DNA from 3 places in the Methylomonas montana genome. Region 2 is predicted to be linked to each of the others. Evidence: riboswitches for the same ligand, from Rfam matches in the RefSeq annotation. Region 2 holds a riboswitch; each other region holds the start of a gene.
The links. Region 2 has a riboswitch for cyclic di-GMP ahead of QZJ86_RS04100 (hypothetical protein). Riboswitches for the same ligand answer to the same signal wherever they lie in the genome.

Region 1: it holds a riboswitch for cyclic di-GMP, as region 2 does, so the genes downstream of both, QZJ86_RS08290 (PEP-CTERM sorting domain-containing protein) here and QZJ86_RS04100 (hypothetical protein) in region 2, are expected to answer to the same signal.
Region 3: it holds a riboswitch for cyclic di-GMP, as region 2 does, so the genes downstream of both, QZJ86_RS13430 (PEP-CTERM sorting domain-containing protein) here and QZJ86_RS04100 (hypothetical protein) in region 2, are expected to answer to the same signal.

Annotation. Positions count from the first base shown of each region.
Region 1 covers NZ_CP129884.1:1,781,582-1,784,786, forward strand. The annotation lists gene QZJ86_RS08280 (cytochrome-c peroxidase) at 1-792, shown strand, start outside; gene QZJ86_RS08285 (hypothetical protein) at 935-1,354, shown strand; cyclic di-GMP riboswitch class I at 1,503-1,589, shown strand; gene QZJ86_RS08290 (PEP-CTERM sorting domain-containing protein) at 1,612-2,451, shown strand; gene QZJ86_RS08295 (DUF2341 domain-containing protein) at 2,786-3,205, shown strand, end outside.
Region 2 covers NZ_CP129884.1:836,529-839,733, forward strand. The annotation lists gene QZJ86_RS04095 (hypothetical protein) at 1-743, opposite strand, end outside; gene QZJ86_RS04100 (hypothetical protein) at 848-1,921, opposite strand; cyclic di-GMP riboswitch class I at 2,020-2,103, opposite strand; gene QZJ86_RS04105 (hypothetical protein) at 2,479-2,754, shown strand; gene QZJ86_RS04110 (ATP-binding protein) at 2,982-3,205, shown strand, end outside.
Region 3 covers NZ_CP129884.1:2,923,077-2,926,281, forward strand. The annotation lists gene QZJ86_RS13420 (efflux transporter outer membrane subunit) at 1-695, shown strand, start outside; gene QZJ86_RS13425 (cupin domain-containing protein) at 731-1,213, shown strand; cyclic di-GMP riboswitch class I at 1,783-1,869, shown strand; gene QZJ86_RS13430 (PEP-CTERM sorting domain-containing protein) at 1,893-2,696, shown strand.

The DNA.
Region 1 (3,205 bases), 950 kb from region 2:
ACGGGAACGCTGGAAGAACAGGCGAAACAGCCTTTCCTGAACCCGTTGGAGATGCATAACCAGGACAAGTCAGACGTGGTGCGTTCCGTCCGCCGCTCGTCCTACGCCCATCTTTTCCGCAAGGTATTCGGGCCGCAATCCCTAAACGATGTCGATACGGCCTTTCAGCATATCGCCGAAGCTTTGGCGGCTTATGAACGCTCGGACGATATGAATCGGTTCAGCGCCAAATACGACTACTTCCTGGCCGGCCTGGCTACGCTGACGCCCGCGGAAGAAAGGGGCCGGCTTCTGTTCATGGGCAAGGCGCGCTGTTCCAACTGTCATACGCCCAAGGGTGGGCCGGACGGCAGACCGCTGTTTACCAGCTTCGGTTTTCAAAACCTGGGCGTACCGAAAAATCCCGAAAACCCCTACTACGACCTCCCGCCGGAGCTGAATCCAGATGGGGCGGATTTTGTCGATGTCGGTTTGGGCGCGGTGGTTAACGATCCGCTGCAAAGAGGTAAATTCAAGATTCCGACGCTGCGCAACGTAGAGGTCACTGCCCCTTACATGCATAACGGCGTGTTCAAGACGCTGCACGAAGTGGTGATGTTCGACAACACCCGCGACGTCGCCAGTTGGCCGCCCGCCGAGGTGCCGGAAACCGTCCATCGCAACGCTCAGTTGTTGCCAGGCACTTTAGGCCGGCTGGGTCTTAGCGCCCAGGAAGTCGACGACATCGTGACGTTTTTGACGACGCTGACCGACGGCTTCCGCCCGGAAACCAGCCCTGTTCCCCTTCCTTAGAACATTGGAATGGCAATTAAGGAACCGCGCTGAAAGGTGGGTAGGTAGCTTGGACTGGCTGCCTACCCTTTCCGAGGCACTTGGTATGATTTTCCCAGTATTGGTTTTCGTCCTGTTGAGAAAACTTGAAGGAGGTTTATTAGTGAATAACACTTGCACCATCAATCCTGCATTGCGCGCTCGCTTTGCATGCCTTTGCCAATTGATGGCATCGGCACTGTTAAGTCATCCTGCTTCGGCCGAAGATCTTGCCAGACAGGCGGAAGTCGCCCGTCGCGGCGCCGAAGTGACGCCGATTTCCCTGGCCCGGACTCAGCATCAATTTCTAAAGACAGCCGACGGCGGCGTGCAGCGGATCGTTGCCCGCGACGATATGGATCTGGAGCAGGTTTGGTCGATTCGCCGCCATTTGGAGGAACTGGCACAACGTTTCGGGCGTGGCGACTTTTCCGCCCCGGCCTTCATTCATGGCGCCGATATGCCGGGCTTGGCGCAGTTGCGCGCTGCCTACCAGGCCAATTACAGATCGGTTATACAGCCGAGGCGGGAGGCGCCAGCCTAAGCTTCCGAACCAAGCACGCAGCGCTGTTCAATGCGGTGCATGAATGGGATGGCATGGCATGGCATGGATAGGGACTGAGCCGAGGTTTTAGTCATCGCTGGAAGCGCAGGGCATGTTGTACCTATGTTGTGTTAATTCAAAATCAGAAGTGTGTAAAAGCTAAACCGATCGTGAGGTCGGGGCGGAAAACTGCGGGTCTGAGGGTTCGATACATCACGATAGCCGGATTGCCACTTTAATTAATTAAGGAGATTTAAATGAAAGTCGTTAAATATGCACGCTGGGCCTTCGCCCTGTTGTTACCGCTGGCAGCCACCACGGGTAACGCTGTGGCCGATGCGGTGCCATACTCATATAACGCCACTGGCGTCGGCGCGCCAAGCTGGCCTTTGTTCCTGGATGTCAACGAAACGATCAAGATCGAGAGAAAAGGTTCTGGCTCAAGCACTTATTGGCAATTGAAAGGCACCGGTTCCACTGCTTCATTCTGGGGCGATGTGGACAATTATGTTAATTTGGGTAGCGATAGCGTGAAATATCAGGCTAACTTCAACTCGGCCGGCAAATTGATCACATCAATCGGTTCTACGAGCTTGAGCAACTATTTGGAAATCAAGGGCAGCCTGCCTGCCGGCACCTTTGGCAACACCTCATGGTCCGCGCAACCCGAGCAATTGTTGCTGAGCGCCAAACTACTGGATATCAACCCTGACAACAATACTCCCGACTATGTCGGCACCTATGGCGGTTTCGCTGTGGGTTTCAAAACTAAATTCACCGGTGGCTGGGCTGCGAATAACCCTGGTTTGACCGGCGGTTCTACTGGCGAAAACCTCTGGTTGGCGGGTCTGAGCAACGGCTTTTTAGATCTGGTCAACGCATTGGATGGTAATAACGGCAACGGCTCATTTAGCTCCTTGATCGGCTCATCCAAAACCATTAAAAATGTCGTATCCGTCGCTTCCGTTCCCGTCCCTGGCGCGGTTTGGCTGTTCGGTACTGGTCTGTTAGGCCTGCTGGCTGGCCGGCGCAAAGCCGCTGGCTCAAGGCAACCGCTGCGAAACCTTGGAAACGAAGCGCTAGCGAGTGAAGGTTGAGTAGTCCCTGGAAGCCGCAGCGCCGGGCGGTTTTTCGACTAGAAAAACTGCAAGGCATCGCGAAACGGCGTGGAGTCATGCGAGAGCCAAGGCTTTGATCCCCTGGTTGGGTCAAAGCCGAGGTGACGCGGACGGCCAGGGCCGCCGCAGGCAATCACCGTGACAGTGTAGGCGCGATTATTCACTCAGGGATGATGAATAATCTTTACCGCCGGAAGCCGTCACTCGCCGATGAATGGTTCGACGCGCAACTACACGACCATGGAGCCGATGCGATGAATATGAATTGCCCCATGCATAGCCAACATCAACCGAACTAATTCCGCTAACACTCATGACGCACAATGCACTGAAGTGGGCCTTGAGCCTGTTTTTGTTACCTTCTCTATGCCTGGCTTGGTGGAACGACGACTGGTCGTCGCGCCGGCAACTGGCGGTGGACGCAGCGGCGACCGGCGCCGACATTCAGGAGACGCTGAGCGATGTGCCGATACTGGTGCGGCTACATGCCGGCAACTTCGGCTACTTCGTCGAACTGGCCGAGAACGGCCGCGATTTTCGATTTTTAAAAGACGACAAAACCCCGCTGGTGTACGACGTCGAGCAAGTCGACCTGTTGAGCGAGATCGGTCTGATCTGGGTGAAACTGCCGCAAGTGCGCGGCGGCGTGAGCAGCGACGACTTCTGGCTGTACTACGGCAACGCCAATGCACCGGATGGTTCCGACCCGAAAAACCTCTACGACGTGGCGCAA
Region 2 (3,205 bases):
CCGAAACCGATCAAGCCCGCCATTGCGCTGCCGAATAGCCAAACTGCGCCGGGCACCGGTACCGGCGACGCGGCGGCCGAGATCGTGGCGGTGTAAGCCAGATTGGCGCCGCCTACCGTGCCGTCGTAACCGCCCAGGATTAGCGTGTAATTGCCGGCGGTCAGGAAACGGGTCAGCGTCGCGGTGGCAGTGGTGCCTTGAACGGCGGCGACGGCCCAAGCAGTCGGATCATGCGGTATCAACGACGAACCCAGCACCGAGCCCATCGGATTGAGCGCACCATTATTTAAATATGAATCGTGGCGGCTACTGCCGTCGTTGGTATCCCAGCCATCCCATAAACCGAAGGCAGGGCGCAAATTGGAGTTGTCCGAGGATACAGTGATGGTGACAGTAGCGTCATGGTGCAGCTCGAATAAACCATAATCGGCGGTATGGCCCCAGTTGGTCGCGCCGTCTTTGTAAGCTTTGGCGCCCATGCCTATCGTAAAGCCGGCGCCTTCACTGTTGGCGGTTTGCGAGTTGGCCACTCCGCCGTCGTTATGGATCATCGCTACCCAGGTCGCAGGCAGGTTGCCGGTGTAGCCTGGATCGTCAACTGACCATGGGCCGGTTTGCGAGCCATCCGCAGGTGCGCCAGAGGTGTTATAGGTAACGTGCGCATTTGCTACATCAGTGACTAGCAGCATTGCGGCGACGGCGCCAGCCAGCGCCAATTTTTTATACGGTGCGGGTTCAATCATTTTGGCCTCTCGATCGAATAAATAAATTCAAACGTAAGTTTGCGGCTGAGCCGCGAGTTGTAACGGGATTACCGGCAAAACTGGCGGTAATCCCGTTTCGTCGATTAAGCGGCTAGTTGCGGTTTGCGACGACCGAAACCGATCAAACCGGCAATCGCACTGCCAAACAACCAGACTGCACCTGGAACAGGGACAGGGGCGGCTGTTATGGTGCTGTAAGAATGAGTATCTACCGTATATGCCAGAGCCGAATTGCTTGCTCCGCCGTGCGCGCCGACGACTAGGGTGTAGAAACCTGCGTCACCATCGTTTAGGCTGCCAGCAACTGCGTCGGTTTTTTGCCACTCGGCAAAGTCCATTGAAAGTGTGTAGGTCAGAATATCGCCAACTGAAACTTGCGAAGCGCTCCATAACAAAGCAGAGCCGTCAACGCCGCCTGTTCCTAAACTGGAACCTTGTACGCCCGCCGCGTTCGGATCGAAAGCCGCTGTGCGGTTAGAAAAGATGGACGTATCCGATCCGCGGTATAGCGCGACATCCAATAATGCATTGGCATCGTTCAAAGAATCGTAGTTAGCGTCTCTTTTGACCGTGATGTCTATGTTGTACGTGCCGCCCCACACGCCTGTCGCGGTAGTTACATTTTGCGCATTGTCGTTGGAGCCGGCACTAGCGTGAATCAGTGCGTAATCGAGACCGCCTGTGGTGCTGCCTGTCTGCCATGAATCACCGCCCACAGCGACGTAGGGATGGTCATTTGCGCCGCCGTCGGGGAGGAGGGGGCCCCAAGTGGTTGAAGCGTTTTGAACGGCATAAGCTCTCCATAAGCTGTTAGTTTCGGTAGCAGAGGTTCCGGTTTTATAGTTGCGATTGGTTTGGCCTGTTGCAGTTGAGTCGTGATGGCCGAAATAAAAATTGTAAGGGAGGGTTCCTGTGTAGTCGGTTGGCAAGCCGCCGGTGCCTGGAATGTTAGCATTGGCGTCGCCAGCGACCCGTCCGCCAATACCGACAGGCCCGTAGCCGCCAGTATTGGAGACGCCATCGGTGTTATTGACGCTATCGCCGATAGTGATACCAGCACCGGTCAGGTTATAGGTTTGATGAGCGAATGCTTGGCCGGAGATGCCAGCTAGTCCAGTTGTCAAGAGAGCTGCTATAGCCGTTTTACGAAAGATCATGATCATCCTCTTTTTATTAGAATTAAAGGTAACAGCGAAACTGACAAAACTTGACCAACAGCATTGAGCCAAACTTTGCCCTTACCCACGAGCTACCGTGGGGCAATCCGGCCTTCTTTAAATCGTTTTTAAGAACCGTGATTTTCCGGCCCCGCCTCACGACGGGTGTGGCCACTCGTGCTTCGCGCGATGGACTGATTAGCGGACGTTAGACATGCCAGGAAAAATGGTCAATTAACTGTTGCCGATAAGCAACGCGCGAAGTAAGTTCCAAGTCTTAAGCCAGTAATGAGCCAATTCGGAAAAGTTTTAATGATTTCAAATTAATGTGGTGGATTTTCAGTGAAATGCCTGATGTGGGCAAATGCCTGAATTGAGGGAAATAACCTTGCGAGCTTTTTTATATAACATAGATTAATTACTGCCGGATTGGTTCGGTCCGGCCTAGCATTTAGTGCTTGCTGATTCGATGAAGAATTGCTTTCTTTTATCGCAATTTATTGTTAGTTTGTTGCGCCGCAAGGCTTGGCTGACTTTAAATTTTAACGGAGTGATTTATGCAGAGAACCGATAAAACCCCGCTGTGGGTATTCCTGGCGCTGTCCAGTATCGAAACCCGTAAGGGGGCGTTGCTGTTGATCTGGAGTAGCCTCGTCTTTACCTTTTATTGCGTGCCTTGGGGGCTTTATTTTGACGGTAATGGCTGGATCGCCAGATTATTCTTGATCGATGACTGGGAGTGGTTTGCGATGATGGTGCCGATGACTCTTTGGTATTGGCTCAGCATGAGATGGGTGGATAAAAACGGCAGCTGGCGCTTAGCGAATGCGTGATACGCCGCATAGTCTGGAGGCGCCAGACATCATTCGAGCCGGATGTTATTTTGGTTAACTAGCCAATTAATTATGGGGCTCTGGTTTTTAGCCTGAATAACCGTGCTTGTTTACCGACATAAAAATAGCGGAAGGGAGTCTAACTATTTTGGTAAATGCCGGCAGCTTTCGGGAAGGGCGATAACATAGTCGCTACTTTCTATTCTTTAAACATTACTGCCATGTCCATGCTTTCACATATACTCCCCAAAGCCGAAATCTCGATTAGGGAAAATCTGAGATGGCTTTATATCCTTAGAAATCTAATGCTGTTCGCCGTGACGGTGGCAGTGTTTATTGCCGTCAATGGTTTGGGCATCAATTTACCGCAAAACCAGTTGTGGCTGGCGATTTTTGCGATTTCGATACTCAATCTTTACACCTGGTTGCGCCTGGGAACCCCGGAAGAAGT
Region 3 (3,205 bases), 2.1 Mb from region 2:
TGGCACCAACCTCTTTAGATGTGCAAGCGCCGGGGATTCCGGTCAGCCTGCCTTCTGAACTGTTGGAACGCCGTCCCGACATCGCCGCCGCCGAACGCAAAATCGCCGCCGCCAACGCCCAGATCGGCGTCGCCAAGGCGGCTTATTACCCGACCTTGAATCTGGCCTCGACCAACGGCTTTCAGTCGCCTACCGCCGACACGCTGTTCACGATGGCGCGCCGCTATTGGTCCTTGGGACCGGCCGGCCTGGCGCTGACATTATTCGACGGCGGCGCCAAGAACGCTCAGTACAAACAGGCTGTCGACGCTTACGACGCCACGGTCGCCGCTTATCGTCAAACCGTGCTGACCGGCTTTCAGGAAGTGGAAGACAATCTGGCCGCGCTGCGTATCCTGGACGAAGAAAAACAGGTGCAGGATAAAGCCGTCGCCGCTGCTAACCAGGCGCTGGCGTTAACCAACAATCAATATCAGGCCGGCACCGTCAGTTACATCAACGTAATGACGGCCCAAGCCGCCGCGTTGTCCAACCGCCAAACCGCCGTGCAACTGCAAGGCCAGCAACTTAGCGCATCGGTGCTATTGGTAAAAGCCTTGGGCGGCGGCTGGAACGAAACCTTGCTGCCTAGCGAAGATGAAGCCGGCGGCGAACGGAAATGGACGGATTATTTGATTTTGCCGCTAGCAGAGTAATCCTTGTAAACCCTGCCCCTTCTCGCGAGGCTCTTATGTCAGAAAAATCCAATCCGATCGCCATCATTGCGACTGAGGCACCGGCAAGAAGCAAGCCATCAAGCTATCCCGAACCGTTCGCGTCGCTTATGCTGGGTCGGGAGAAGCGCCGGCTTGGCGATCTGTTTGGTCTTACAAACTTTGGCGTCAACTTGACACGTTTGGCTCCCAATGCCGTTTCTGCCCTTCGTCACGCTCACACCAAGCAAGACGAATTTATCTATATCCTGCAAGGGTATCCAACCTTACATACTGACGAAGGTCGCAGCCAGCTCTCGCCGGGAATGTGCGCCGGCTTCAAGGCTGGCAACGGCAACGGACACCATCTGATTAACGAAACGTCGGAGGCAGTCATCTACCTCGAAATCGGCGACCGGACGCCGGGAGACGAAGGAAGTTACCCCGATGACGATCTCAAAGCCATACTCGTGGAGGGGAAGTGGAAGTTTGTTCATAAAGACGACACACCGTACACGTAAACTAATCTTCGCCTTTTAACGTAGCATATTCGGAGGCATGGTTATGCAATGCAATGCATTTCACCTCATTCTTACGATTACGCTACGTTAATCGTATCTAGGACATATCCCCTGGGTCTGCCGATACCCGAATGGTTCATCCGGCGGCCAAACGCAAGGCCGGAACCTCGCGCCGCAACACCCGGTTTTTGGGTCCGATAAGCTAATGACATCAAGCTTGCCCCTTATATTCAGATCTCATCACGCCATTTCGCAAGGTTTGTCTTTCCGGCGCAGGAACCTCTTCCTTTAAATGATTCTACTGCCGGTTTAACAGCATTTTTAACCTGATCGTCATCAGTAATACGTACGTATTACATTTCTTGCAAAGTTCATGCACCCGTCACCGAAAAGACCTACTCACCTGAATAAGATGCCGCAGGCTTTAACGCTGAGACCAGTCGTTTGGCTATCAGCTGGGAATAGCTAGGGAACAGGGATGGCATGGATAGGGACTGAGCCGAGGTTTTAAGTCATCGCTGGAAGCGCAGGGCATGTTGTACCAATATTGTGTTAATTCAAAATCAGAAGTGTGTAAAAGCTAAACCGATCGTGAGGTCGGGGCGGAAAACTGCGGGTCTGAGGGTTCGATACATCACGATAGCCGGGTTGCCACCTTAATTAATTTAAGGAGATTTAAATGAAAGTCGTTAAATATGCACGTTGGGCTTTCGCCCTGTTGTTGCCGCTGGCAGCCACCACGGGTAACGCAGTAGCCGATACCGTGCCATACTCATATAACGCCACTGGCGTCGGCGCGCCAAGCTGGCCTTTGTTCCTGGATGTCAACGAAACGATCAAGATCGAGAGAAAAGGTTCTGGATCAAGCACTTATTGGCAATTGAAAGGCACCGGTTCCACTGCTTCATTCTGGGGCGATGTGGACAATTATGTTAATTTGGGTCGCGATAGCGTGAAATACCAGGCTAACTTCAACTCGGCCGGCAAATTGATCACATCAATCGGCTCTACGAGCTTGAGCAACTATTTGGAAATCAAGGGCAGCCTGCCTGCCGGCACCTTTGGCAACACCTCATGGTCCAACCAGCCCGAGCAATTGTTGCTGAGCGCCAAACTACTGGATATCAACCCTGACAACAATACACCCGACTATGTCGGCACCTATGGCGGTTTCGCTGTGGGTTTCAAAACCAAATTCACCGGTGGCTGGGCTGCGAATAACCCTGGTTTGACCGGCGGTTCTACTGGCGAAAACCTCTGGTTGGCGGGTCTGAGCAACGGCTTTTTAGATCTGGTCAACGCATTGGATGGTAATAACGGCAACGGCTCATTTAGCTCCTTGATCGGTTCGTCAAAAACCATTAAAAATGTCGTATCCGTCGCTTCCGTTCCCGTCCCTGGCGCGGTTTGGCTGTTCGGTACTGGTCTGTTAGGCCTGCTGGCTGGCCGGCGCAAAGCCGTTGGCTCAAGACTTGCCGTATAAAATACATGACCTAGCCCACGCCACGTTGGCTTTAAGTCAGCGTGGCTTCAGTTACACGGCCATCCATTGCACTAACAGCCAAAATAGGGCCATAGGATGGGATAAACAATCCCCCATCAAACGCTAATTCGCAGGCTCCGTGACTAGCCTGCTTCTACGTGAAACGCATAGGCGTTCTTACCCGACTTCTTGATCTTGTAAATCGTGCCATCGGCATAGCCGATCAGTTTGTCGCCGTCGTTGCTATGATCGGGGAAAATCGAAATGCCGATGGATGCTGGCCGCTACCTTGGCGGTTTGGCCTTGACTTCCACTTGATAGGCCTGCGCCCTCATCGCCAACGACTTCTCCAGGAAATGGCGTTGAAACTCCTGCGGATCGCCGGTTCGGACGAGCGGGGTGTGTCCTGTTTCATAGTGAAATCTACTTCTCGGCCCGGGAGAAGGAGTTTTTATAAGTTCCCTCCAGCCATTTCGAGCCATGAACCGGCGGTCAACATTCGGCGCAAA